3 regions of the Streptomyces sp. NPDC048442 genome follow, and region 1 is predicted to be linked to each of the others. Evidence: riboswitches for the same ligand, from Rfam matches in the RefSeq annotation. Region 1 holds a riboswitch; each other region holds the start of a gene.

What was found. A riboswitch is a leader RNA that binds a small molecule or an ion and turns the genes downstream of it on or off. The one in region 1 is predicted to bind cobalamin.
Region 2: linked by a shared signal. The riboswitch ahead of metE (5-methyltetrahydropteroyltriglutamate--homocysteine S-methyltransferase) and the one ahead of AB0D18_RS11070 (cobalamin biosynthesis protein) in region 1 are both predicted to bind cobalamin.
Region 3: linked by a shared signal. The riboswitch ahead of AB0D18_RS17440 (ribonucleoside-diphosphate reductase subunit alpha) and the one ahead of AB0D18_RS11070 (cobalamin biosynthesis protein) in region 1 are both predicted to bind cobalamin.

Annotation. Positions count from the first base shown of each region.
Region 1 is NZ_JBEZKB010000005.1:346,207-349,472, forward strand. It holds gene AB0D18_RS11065 (cobyric acid synthase) at 1-128, opposite strand, end outside; gene AB0D18_RS11070 (cobalamin biosynthesis protein) at 125-1,117, opposite strand; cobalamin riboswitch at 1,154-1,292, opposite strand; gene AB0D18_RS11075 (hypothetical protein) at 1,436-1,657, opposite strand; gene AB0D18_RS11080 (inorganic phosphate transporter) at 1,671-2,963, opposite strand; gene AB0D18_RS11085 (lysozyme) at 3,120-3,266, opposite strand, start outside.
Region 2 is NZ_JBEZKB010000006.1:95,244-98,509, forward strand. It holds gene metE (5-methyltetrahydropteroyltriglutamate--homocysteine S-methyltransferase) at 1-1,880, opposite strand, end outside; cobalamin riboswitch at 2,057-2,291, opposite strand; gene AB0D18_RS11575 (hypothetical protein) at 2,475-2,876, shown strand; gene AB0D18_RS11580 (hypothetical protein) at 2,972-3,160, shown strand; gene AB0D18_RS11585 (FtsX-like permease family protein) at 3,212-3,266, opposite strand, start outside.
Region 3 is NZ_JBEZKB010000010.1:86,245-89,510, forward strand. It holds gene AB0D18_RS17425 (carbon starvation CstA family protein) at 1-562, shown strand, start outside; gene AB0D18_RS17430 (YbdD/YjiX family protein) at 559-762, shown strand; gene AB0D18_RS17435 (GNAT family N-acetyltransferase) at 854-1,354, shown strand; cobalamin riboswitch at 1,425-1,566, shown strand; gene AB0D18_RS17440 (ribonucleoside-diphosphate reductase subunit alpha) at 1,706-3,266, shown strand, end outside.

The sequences.
Region 1 (3,266 bases):
ATGTTCTGCGCCTTGAACGGGGCGACCTTCACCCCCTGCCGCACCAGCCACCGGCAGATCCCCGCCGTGACCACGCTCTTTCCCGCGTCCGACGTGGTCCCCGCGACCAACAGCCCGCCGCCACTCATGAGTTACGTCCCTTCACGTACGAGGCCGCCAGCCGCCCCGCCGCACACACGGCCAGGGCCAGCAGATTCACCCGGCGCGACAAACGCACCGCACGCTCGATGTCCGGTACGGCGACGGGCCGCCCGGTCTCCCCGTTCAGCACGGCCCGGTGCTCCACGCGTCCCGCGTACGACAGCGTCCCGCCGAGCGTGACGCCCAGGGCGCCGGCGAACGAGGACTCCACCGGCCCCGCGTTGGGGCTCGGGTGCTTCGCGGCGTCCGCGCGCCAGGCCCGTACCGCACCCCGGGGATCGTCCCCGGCGAGCACGGCCAGCGCGGCCGTCAGCCGGGCGCCGGGCCAGCCCGCCACGTCGTCGAGGCGGGCCGAGGCCCACCCGTAGCGCCGGTGGCGAGCCGACTTGTGGCCGACCATCGCGTCCAGGGTGTTCACCGCCCGGAAGGCCACCAGACCGGGCACGCCGCCGACCGCGCCCCACACCAGTGCGCCCACGACCGCGTCCGAGGTGTTCTCGGCGACCGACTCCACGACCGCGCGTGCCATCTGCTGCCCGTCCAGGGCCTGCGGGTCCCGCCCGCACAGGTGCGGCAGCCGCTCGCGGGCGACGTCGAGGTCACCGGAGGCGAGGGCTCCGCCGATGGCACGGGCCTCGCGCCCCAGCGACGTACCGCCGACAACAGACCAGGTGGCGGCGGCGGTCAGGGCGACCGAAGCGACGGGGGAGCGGCGTACGGCGCGCGCGGCGACGGCCGCCGCCCCGGCGGCCCCGCCGACGCAGACCAGGGTGTGCAGTGCGCCCCAGCCGCGGTGGTCGCGCCACAGGATCCGCTCCACCGCGCCCGCTCCCCGTCCGAAAGCGGCGACGGGGTGGCCCCGCCGGGGGTCGCCGAGCAGGAGGTCGCCGAGGAGTCCGGCGGCGGCGCCGTACGCGAAGACGCGGGCGGGACTCGGGCAGGGGGTGGCTGAACTGCGGGTTCCGCAGCCGGGCATGGTGATGTGTCCTTAACTCAGGGTCCGCGCCCTGGTTCGACGTGACGAGCGGCTGGGAGTTCCTGGCTTCCGTACGACCGGGTGGGTCGGTACGTGACAGTGGCGGGACCGCGCCGGATTCGCACCGGCTTCCTCTCCATGCCGCCGTATTGGCTCCGGCAGTCCACCACGCCCCGAGAACACCCGTCAACCTGGGCTTGACCTGCGCCGCTCCGCGGAACTCGGGGGCGTACGCAGAACCGCCCCGCGCGCGAGGCACGGGGCGGTGAGGTGAAGCGTGGTGCGGGCGACGACGGGTGGTGCCGACGACGCGCGGGTTCAGGCGACGATCAGGAAGATCCCGTACGCCACGGCCGCCGCGCACAGCGCGAAGCAGGCGTACGCGCCGGTGCGCGCCATGGCCACGGAGCCGCCCGAAGCGGCGGCGCTCGCCTGCTTGGAGAGGCCCACGATGCCGAGGGTGAACAGGCCCACCAGACCCACGGTGGCCACGAGACTGACACCGAAGACGGTGCCGAGAGCTGCCCAGTCGATGTTCATGTCGGGTGCGTCCTTAGACCGAAGCGGCCGGGCGGGCCGCCTCGGCGGGGGAGTGGAGGGTGGCCTTTATGTCGCCGGTGGCGGAGTGCGTGACCTCGTGCGGGAACACACCGGCCGGGGGAGGGGAGACCGCCGCCATGGCGGTCGTGACGACGCCCGCGGGCTCGGCCGCGGGCGCTGCCGGGGCCGTCGCCGGGGCGTCCAGGTCGTCGGCGGTGACGTTGGTGTGGTCGACCGGCTTGCGGCGCGACAGGACGTAGATCAGGCCCGAGCCCGCGACCAGCAGGACCGCCACGGCGGTGACGCCCCAGGCGCCCTGACCCGTCAGGTACTCCGCGGCGGCGGCGACCAGACCGGCCGCCGGCAGCGTCAGACCCCAGGCGACGAACATCCGGGTCGCGGTCGACCAGCGGACCACGCCGCCCTTGCGGCCGAGGCCCGCGCCCATCACGGAGCCGGAGCAGACCTGGGTGGTGGAGAGGGAGAAGCCGAGGTGCGAGGAGGCCAGGATGACCGTCGCGGCGCCGGTCTGGGCGGCGAAGCCCTGCGGCGGACGGAGGTCGGTGAGCCCCTTGCCCATGGTGCGGATGATGCGCCAGCCGCCGAGGTAGGTACCGGCGGCGATGGCGACACCGGCCGAGACGATGACCCACAGGGGCGGGTTGGAGCCGGGCGCCAGCACGTTGCCGGTGACCAGGGCCAGGGTGATGACACCCATGGTCTTCTGTGCGTCGTTGGTGCCGTGCGCGAGCGAGACGAGACCGGCGGAGGCGATCTGGCCCGCCCGGTAGCCCTTGGCGGTGGCCTTCTCGTCGGTCTTGCTCGCCAGCTTGAAGGTGAGCCGCGTCGCCAGGTAGGCGGCGATGCCGGCCACGATCGGCGCGGCGATGGCGGGCAGCAGCACCTTGGTGATGACGACGCTGCCGTTGACGCCGGAGGTGCCCACCGACATCAGGGTGGCGCCGATGAGGCCGCCGAAGAGTGCGTGGGAGGAACTGGACGGCAGGCCGATCAGCCAGGTCAACAGGTTCCAGAGGATCGCGCCGACGAGCGCCGCGAAGATCACTTCTGTCGTGATGCCGCTCTCGTTGATGAGCCCGCCGGAGATCGTTTTCGCGACCTCGACGGAGAGGAAAGCACCAACGAGGTTCAGCACGGCGGACATGGCCACCGCCGTCTTGGGTTTGAGAGCGCCGGTCGAGATGGTGGTGGCCATCGCGTTGGCAGTGTCGTGGAAACCGTTCGTGAAGTCGAACACGAGAGCGGTGACGATCACGATTCCGAGAAGGAGCGTGATGTGTTCCATTTACCCAGGCAATCGTTTGAGGTCAGTGGCTGTTGGAACGTAAGCAACCCGAGTGAACGGAAGGTGAACTGGGCAGGGCGTCCCGGTGACCCGAAACGCCGCGCCGCCGTTCCGCTTTCACCGGAACGGCGGCGCGGGCGGGTCCTCGCACGGGAGTCAACGACGAGTGAACGCACTCAACCGGCCGAGCGACCCGTTGAAGAGATTCTGGTCACCCGGAAGTGCGCCCCGGGCGTTGTTGAACTGCCAGAAGGTCCAGTACGACCAGCCGGCCGGCAGCGCACCCGGCGAGGAGCTGTAACG
Region 2 (3,266 bases), on a different contig from region 1:
GCGGGCTCGTCCACCTGGATGACCGAACTGCCCGCCGCCTCAAGGTCGTTGACCTCGTCACGCAGGGCGAGTGCGACCTGCCGGGCGGTGTCGCCGAGCGGCTGGTCGTCCCGTACGAACGACCAGGCGAGCATGGTCACGGGCCCGGTGAGCATGCCCTTGACGGGCTTCGCGGTCAGCGACTGGGCGTACGAGGTCCACGCCACGGTCATCGGCGCGGGCCGCGACACGTCGCCCGCCAGGATCGGCGGCCGGACGTAGCGGGTGCCGTATGACTGGACCCAGCCGTGCCGGGTGGCGAGATAGCCGGTGAGCTGTTCGGCGAAGTACTGGACCATGTCGTTGCGTTCGGGCTCGCCGTGCACCAGTACGTCGAGGCCGGCCTTCTCCTGGAAGGAGATCACCTCGCGGATCTCGGTGGCGATCCGTTCGTCGTACGCGGCCCTGTCGATCCGTCCCGACCTCAAATCCGCGCGGGCGGTGCGCAGTTCGCGGGTCTGCGGGAAGGAGCCGATGGTGGTCGTCGGCAACTGCGGCAGTCCGAGTGCGGCCTGCTGGAGGGCGGCCCGTTCGGGGTACGGGAGGTCGCGGCGGGCGTCGGTGGCGGTGACGGCGGCGGTACGGGCGCGCACCGCCGGGTCGCGGGTCAGCGCGGAGGCCGCCCGGGACTCCCACGCCGCCTTGTTCGCATCGAGTTGGGGGGCGATGGCGTCGGTGCCTTCGCGCAGGGCGCGGGCCAGGGTGACGACCTCGCCGGTCTTCTGGCGGGCGAATGCCAGCCAGCGGGCGATCTCGGGGTCCACCTCGGTTTCGGCGTCCGCGTCGAGCGGGACGTGCAGCAGGGAGCAGGACGGGGCAACGTCGACCCGGTCGGCGAGGCCGAGGAGGGTGGCGAGGGTGGTGAGCGAACGGGCGAGGTCGTTGATCCACACATTGCGCCCGTCGACGACGCCCGCGACGAGCCGCTTGCCGGGCAGTCCGCCCACGGCGGCGAGCGCTTCGACATGGGCGGCGGCGGGCCCGGTGAAGTCCAGCGCCAGCCCTTCCACCGGGCTCTGGGCGAGCACCGGCAGTGCGTCGCCGAGCCGGTCGAAGTACGAGGCGAGAAGGAGCTGCGGCCGGTCGGTGAGCGCACCGAGGTCGCGGTAGACGCGGGCGACGGTGTTCAGGACCGCGGGCGACTGGTCCTGTACGAGGGCGGGTTCGTCGAGCTGCACCCAACTCGCCCCGGCCGCCCGGAGATCGGCGAGCACCTCCGCGTACACGGGCAGCAGCCGGTCCACGAGCGTGAGGGGTTCGAAGCCGTCGGCGACGCCGGGGGCGGGCTTGGCGAGCAGCAGGAAGGTGACCGGGCCGACGAGCACGGGCCGTGGTTCGGCGAGGCCCAGCGCGAGCGCCTCGCGCAGCTGGTCCACGAGCCGCGTCGAGTCGGCGGCGAAGACGGTGTCGGGCCCCAACTCGGGCACCAAATAGTGGTAGTTGGTGTCGAACCACTTGGTCATTTCGAGCGGTGCGACCTCGGCGGTGCCGCGCGCCATGGCGAAGTAGCCGTCGAGCGGGTCGGCGGCGAAGGCGTCCCGGTGCCGTTCGGGAATCGCGCCGAGGGTGACGGCGGCGTCCAGGACGTGGTCGTACAACGAGAAGTCGCCGACGGGGACTTCGGTGATTCCGGCGTCGGCAAGCTGCTGCCAGACGTCGCGGCGCAGGGCTGCCGCGGTGTCGCGCAGCTCGTCCGCGCCGGCGCGGCCGGCCCAGTACGCCTCGGTGGCCTTCTTCAGTTCGCGGTGCGGGCCCTGCCGGGGGTAGCCGTGCACGGTGGCGCAGGCGGGCTGCGGGGTGACGGCACCGGGGGTTGCGGGGGTGGCGGTTCGGTCTGCCACGGAACTCTCCTTCGCGAGTCGCGGGGGATCCCGGGCGGCTCGCGTGAGGAGGATCAAGTCGGCGCAGAAACAGCGGAGTCGGGGATCTGGGGTGCCCTGAGCACCTGGACCCGTACACGTAGCCCGCCTGCTTCCCACCGGCCCTCCCACGAGGCCGCCGAGATCGCCGTACGCACGGGTGGCGTACGGGCAGTGGCAGGTCTTCGGACTCGCGGACACGCCAGGGATCACTCCCCGGCACCTACCGGCCGCCGCTTCCCGGACCGCGAGGTACTCGTTCGTACCGGTCCAGTGCGTATGACGGCTTTCGTTCCCACTCACCGCTGCGGGGCAGTCCCGGATTCACACCGGGTTCCCTCTTGCGACGCTTCCGCCTGGCGGGCGGAGCGAACCAGCTGCGCCGCCACACTAACCCCTCGCGGGGCGGCGGCGCACGTGACGTCCGCCTCCCGGTCCGCCCGGCGTCCCTCCCCCGGTCCGCCCGGCGTCCCTCCCCCGGTGCGCCCGGCCTCCACCGCCAACCGGCCTACCCCGGTGGGGGGAATTCCGGCTCCGCGGGCTGAACCCGGCCCTCCCGTGGGGCACCTGTGCCCCATGGCTGACGCGCCCCGCTCCCACCGGCCGCCGCACCGGCGCCGTGCGCGCGCGGTGCTGCCCGCATGCGTCGCGGCGACCGCCGCGGTGTTCGTCGTGTGCGCCGTGCTTGCCGCGCTGGCGATGTCGGGGCTGCCCGGGGCCGATGCCGCGCCGGACGCGCGTCCGCTGTCCGCCGCCGAGTCCGAGGGCATGTCGGACGGCACGGACACCGAACTGCGGGTGCTCGCCGGGACTCCGCGCAGGAGCACCGGCCGCAGTCCGGTGCTCCGGCCCGTCCGTACGGTACGAACCGCCTTCCGTGCACGCCCTGTTGGGCGGGCGGGAGCGGTTGCCTGGACCTGGGCGCACACCCGGGTTCCGGAGCCGTGTCCGGTGCGCTGCGTGGTGCTGCGCTGCTGAGGAGGCCCCCGCCCGCACACCCGCGCGGGCGACCCGCAGGCCCCCTGGCAATCAGCGCAAATCACCGCAATCACTGCACGAGAGAAGGCTTTGCCATGCCCATCGACCCGTTCCTCGCCCTCAACGCCATGATCCGCGCCGAAGTGACCCGGACCGCCGAACCCGCGGCCGAGCACACGGGCAGGCCCACGGCCGAGCCCACCGCCCGGCCCACCGCCCGGCCCGCCGCACCGCGCGACACCCGTACCGGTGAGGCCGACTCCCCTACCGGCGACGTGGGTTGATCCACCCGGCCGGGGGCGCCGCTCTGCCCCCGGCCCGTACGGGCGGTCGTGTCACTCCGCGTGCAGCGCGTCCACGACCGCCATCCGCCGCACCCGCCTGGCGGGC
Region 3 (3,266 bases), on a different contig from region 1:
CGCCGTCTGCACCACCCTGCTGATCAAGTCGGGCCGCCTCAAGTACGCCTGGGTGACGGCCGTTCCGCTCCTCTGGGACGTGGCGGTGACGCTCACCGCGAGCTGGCAGAAGATCTTCTCCGCCGACCCGAAGGTGGGCTTCTTCGCCCAGCGCGACGTCTACCAGGGCGCGCTGGACGACGGTCTTGAGAAGTTCAAACTCGCCAAGACCCGCGACCAGATGGAGACCATCGTCACCAACTCCACGGTCGACGGCGTCCTTTCGATCCTCTTCGCCGTGCTGATCGTGGTCGTCCTCTTCGAGGCCTGCCGCGCCTGCCTCAAGGCGATCCGCCACCCGGCGGCCGTCACGACCAGCGAGACCCCCTACGTGGAGTCGAAGATCGTCGCCCCCGCCTCGCTCTTCGCCACCAAGGAGGAGAAGGCGGAGCTGGTCGCGGCGGGCGTCGGCCCGGAGGGCAGACCGGCCGGCGGCTCGACCGGTGGCTCGACCGGTGGCCCGGCCGGTGGCTCGGCCGGTGGCTCGGCCGGTGGCTCGGCCAAGGAGGAGAGCAAAGCATGAGCACCGCGGCACTCCGGCACCAAATGTCCCGACTGCGTTGGTACGTACGGGAGTTCACCGGTGAGGCGGCGTACGACCGGTATGTCGTGCATACCAGGTCGCACGATCCTGACGCCGCCGTGATGACCCGCCGCGCCTTCGAGCGCGCCCGGACCGACGCCCGCGAGGGCAACCCGCGCGAAGGCTTCCGCTGCTGCTGAGCAGCGCCCGCCCGGCACTGCCGTACGGCCCGGCGTCCCGCCCCTCGATATGGGGTGGGGCGCCGGGCCGTCCGCGTTGCACACTGCGCCCATGGACCTCTCGATCAGGGCCGCCGAGCCCCACGAATACGCCGAAGCCGGCGAGATCACCGCCCGCGCCTACCTGGACGACGGCCTCCTGGAGGGCGGCGAGGAGAACCCGTACGCGTCCGTACTGCGCGACGCCGCACCCCGGGCCGCCCAGGGCGAGCTGCTGGTCGCCGTCGACACCGACGGCACTCTCCTCGGGACGGTCACCTACGCTCCCCAGGGCAGCCCCCTCCAGGACATCGCCGTGCCCGGCGAGGCCGAATTCCGCATGCTCGCGGTCGCGCACCGGGCCCGTGGCCGCGGGGCGGGCGAAAGCCTCGTACGCGCCTGTACGGCCCGCGCGAAGGCCGAGGAGGGGGTCGTACGCGTGGTGATGTCGACCCAGCCGACGATGCGCGGCGCACACCGGATCTACGAGCGGCTGGGCTTCGTACGAACCCCGGAACGGGACTGGGAACCGATGCCCGGACTATCCCTGTTGACGTACAAACTGGAGCTCTAGCGCCCTTCTGCGCCACTTCCACTGGAGAAGTGTTACGGCGCGCGACACTAGATGTGGTGGGTTCTTCAACGAGGACCCACCACATGTATGCTCGTGCTCGCTGTCGTCGCAGGGGAATCCGGTGAGAATCCGGAACTGTCCCGCAACGGTGTGTCATGTGCGCTTTTGCGTACCGCCAAGTCCGAGGACCTGCCGACAGCGCATCCGGCTCGACCGAACCGGATACCGATACGTCCGGGCCTCGCGATTGGGCCGGTGGACGCCAGGCGACGCGTGCCCTTTTCCCGGGTGCCGTGTGCCCGCGCGCCCCCTCCTCCGCAGGCCCCGCGCCGAGCGAGGGAGAGCCCCCACGTGACCATCGCGCCAGTCGATCCGGCCACCCAGGCAGTACAGGGCAACGAAGGAAACCAGGACGCGCCCGGGACCGCGCTCCTGCGCACCCTGACCGACCTGACCGCCGACCTTCCCGACACCGACCCCGGCCGGGTCGCCGCCGCCGCCCTGCGTGGGCGCAACGCCCGTTCGGACGCCGCCGAGCTGCGGGAGCTCGCCACCGAGGGCGCCGCGGGTCTCATCTCCGAGGACCCGGCGTACTCGCGCCTCGCGGCCCGCCTGCTCGCCCGTACGATCCGGGACGAGGCGGCCACCCAGGGCGTCAACTGCTTCTCCGAGTCCGTCGCCGTCGGTCACCGCGAAGGGCTCATCGCGGACCGTACGGCCGACTTCGTCACCAAGCACGCGGCGGCGCTGGACGCGCTGATCGACCTGGCAGGCGACGACCGCTTCGAGTACTTCGGCCTGCGCACGGTCTACAGCCGCTACCTCCTGCGCCACCCCCTCACCCGCCAGGTCGTCGAGACCCCGCAGCACTTCATGCTGCGGGTGGCCTCCGGCCTCGCCGAGAACGACTCCGACCGGGCTCTCGCCGAAGTCGCCTCCCTCTACCGGCTGATGAGCCGCCTGGACTACCTGCCGTCCTCGCCGACGCTCTTCAACTCCGGCACCCGCCACCCCCAGATGTCGTCCTGCTACCTCCTCGACTCCCCGATGGACGAGCTGGACTCGATCTACGACCGCTACCACCAGGTCGCACGCCTCTCCAAGCACGCGGGCGGCATCGGCCTCTCGTACTCGCGCATCCGCGCCCGCGGCTCCCTGATCCGCGGCACCAACGGGCACTCCAACGGCATCGTGCCGTTCCTGAAGACCCTGGACGCCTCGGTCGCGGCCGTGAACCAGGGCGGCAGGCGCAAGGGTGCCGCCGCCGTCTACCTGGAGACCTGGCACGCGGACATCGAGGAGTTCCTGGAGCTCCGCGACAACACCGGTGAGGACGCCCGCCGTACGCACAACCTGAACCTCGCCCACTGGATCCCGGACGAGTTCATGCGCCGCGTGGACCAGGACGGCCAGTGGTCCCTGTTCTCCCCCGCCGACGTCCCCGAGCTGGTGGACCTGTGGGGCGACGAGTTCGACGCCGCGTACCGCAAGGCCGAGGCCGAGGGTCTCGCCAAGAAGTCCATGTCGGCGCGTGAGCTGTACGGCCGCATGATGCGCACCCTCGCGCAGACCGGCAACGGCTGGATGACCTTCAAGGACGCCTCCAACCGCACCGCCAACCAGACGGCGGAACCCGGCCACACGGTCCACTCCTCCAACCTCTGCACCGAGATCCTCGAAGTCACCAACGACGGCGAGACCGCCGTCTGCAACCTCGGCTCCATCAACATGGGCGCCTTCGTCCTGGACAGCGGCGAGATCGACTGGGACCGGCTGGACAAGACCGTCCACACGGCCGTCACCTTCCTCGACCGCGTCGTGGACATCAACTTCTACCCGACCGAGCAGGCCGGGAACTCCAACTCCCGCTGGCGCCCCGTCGGCCTGGGCGCCATGGGCCTCCAGGACGTCT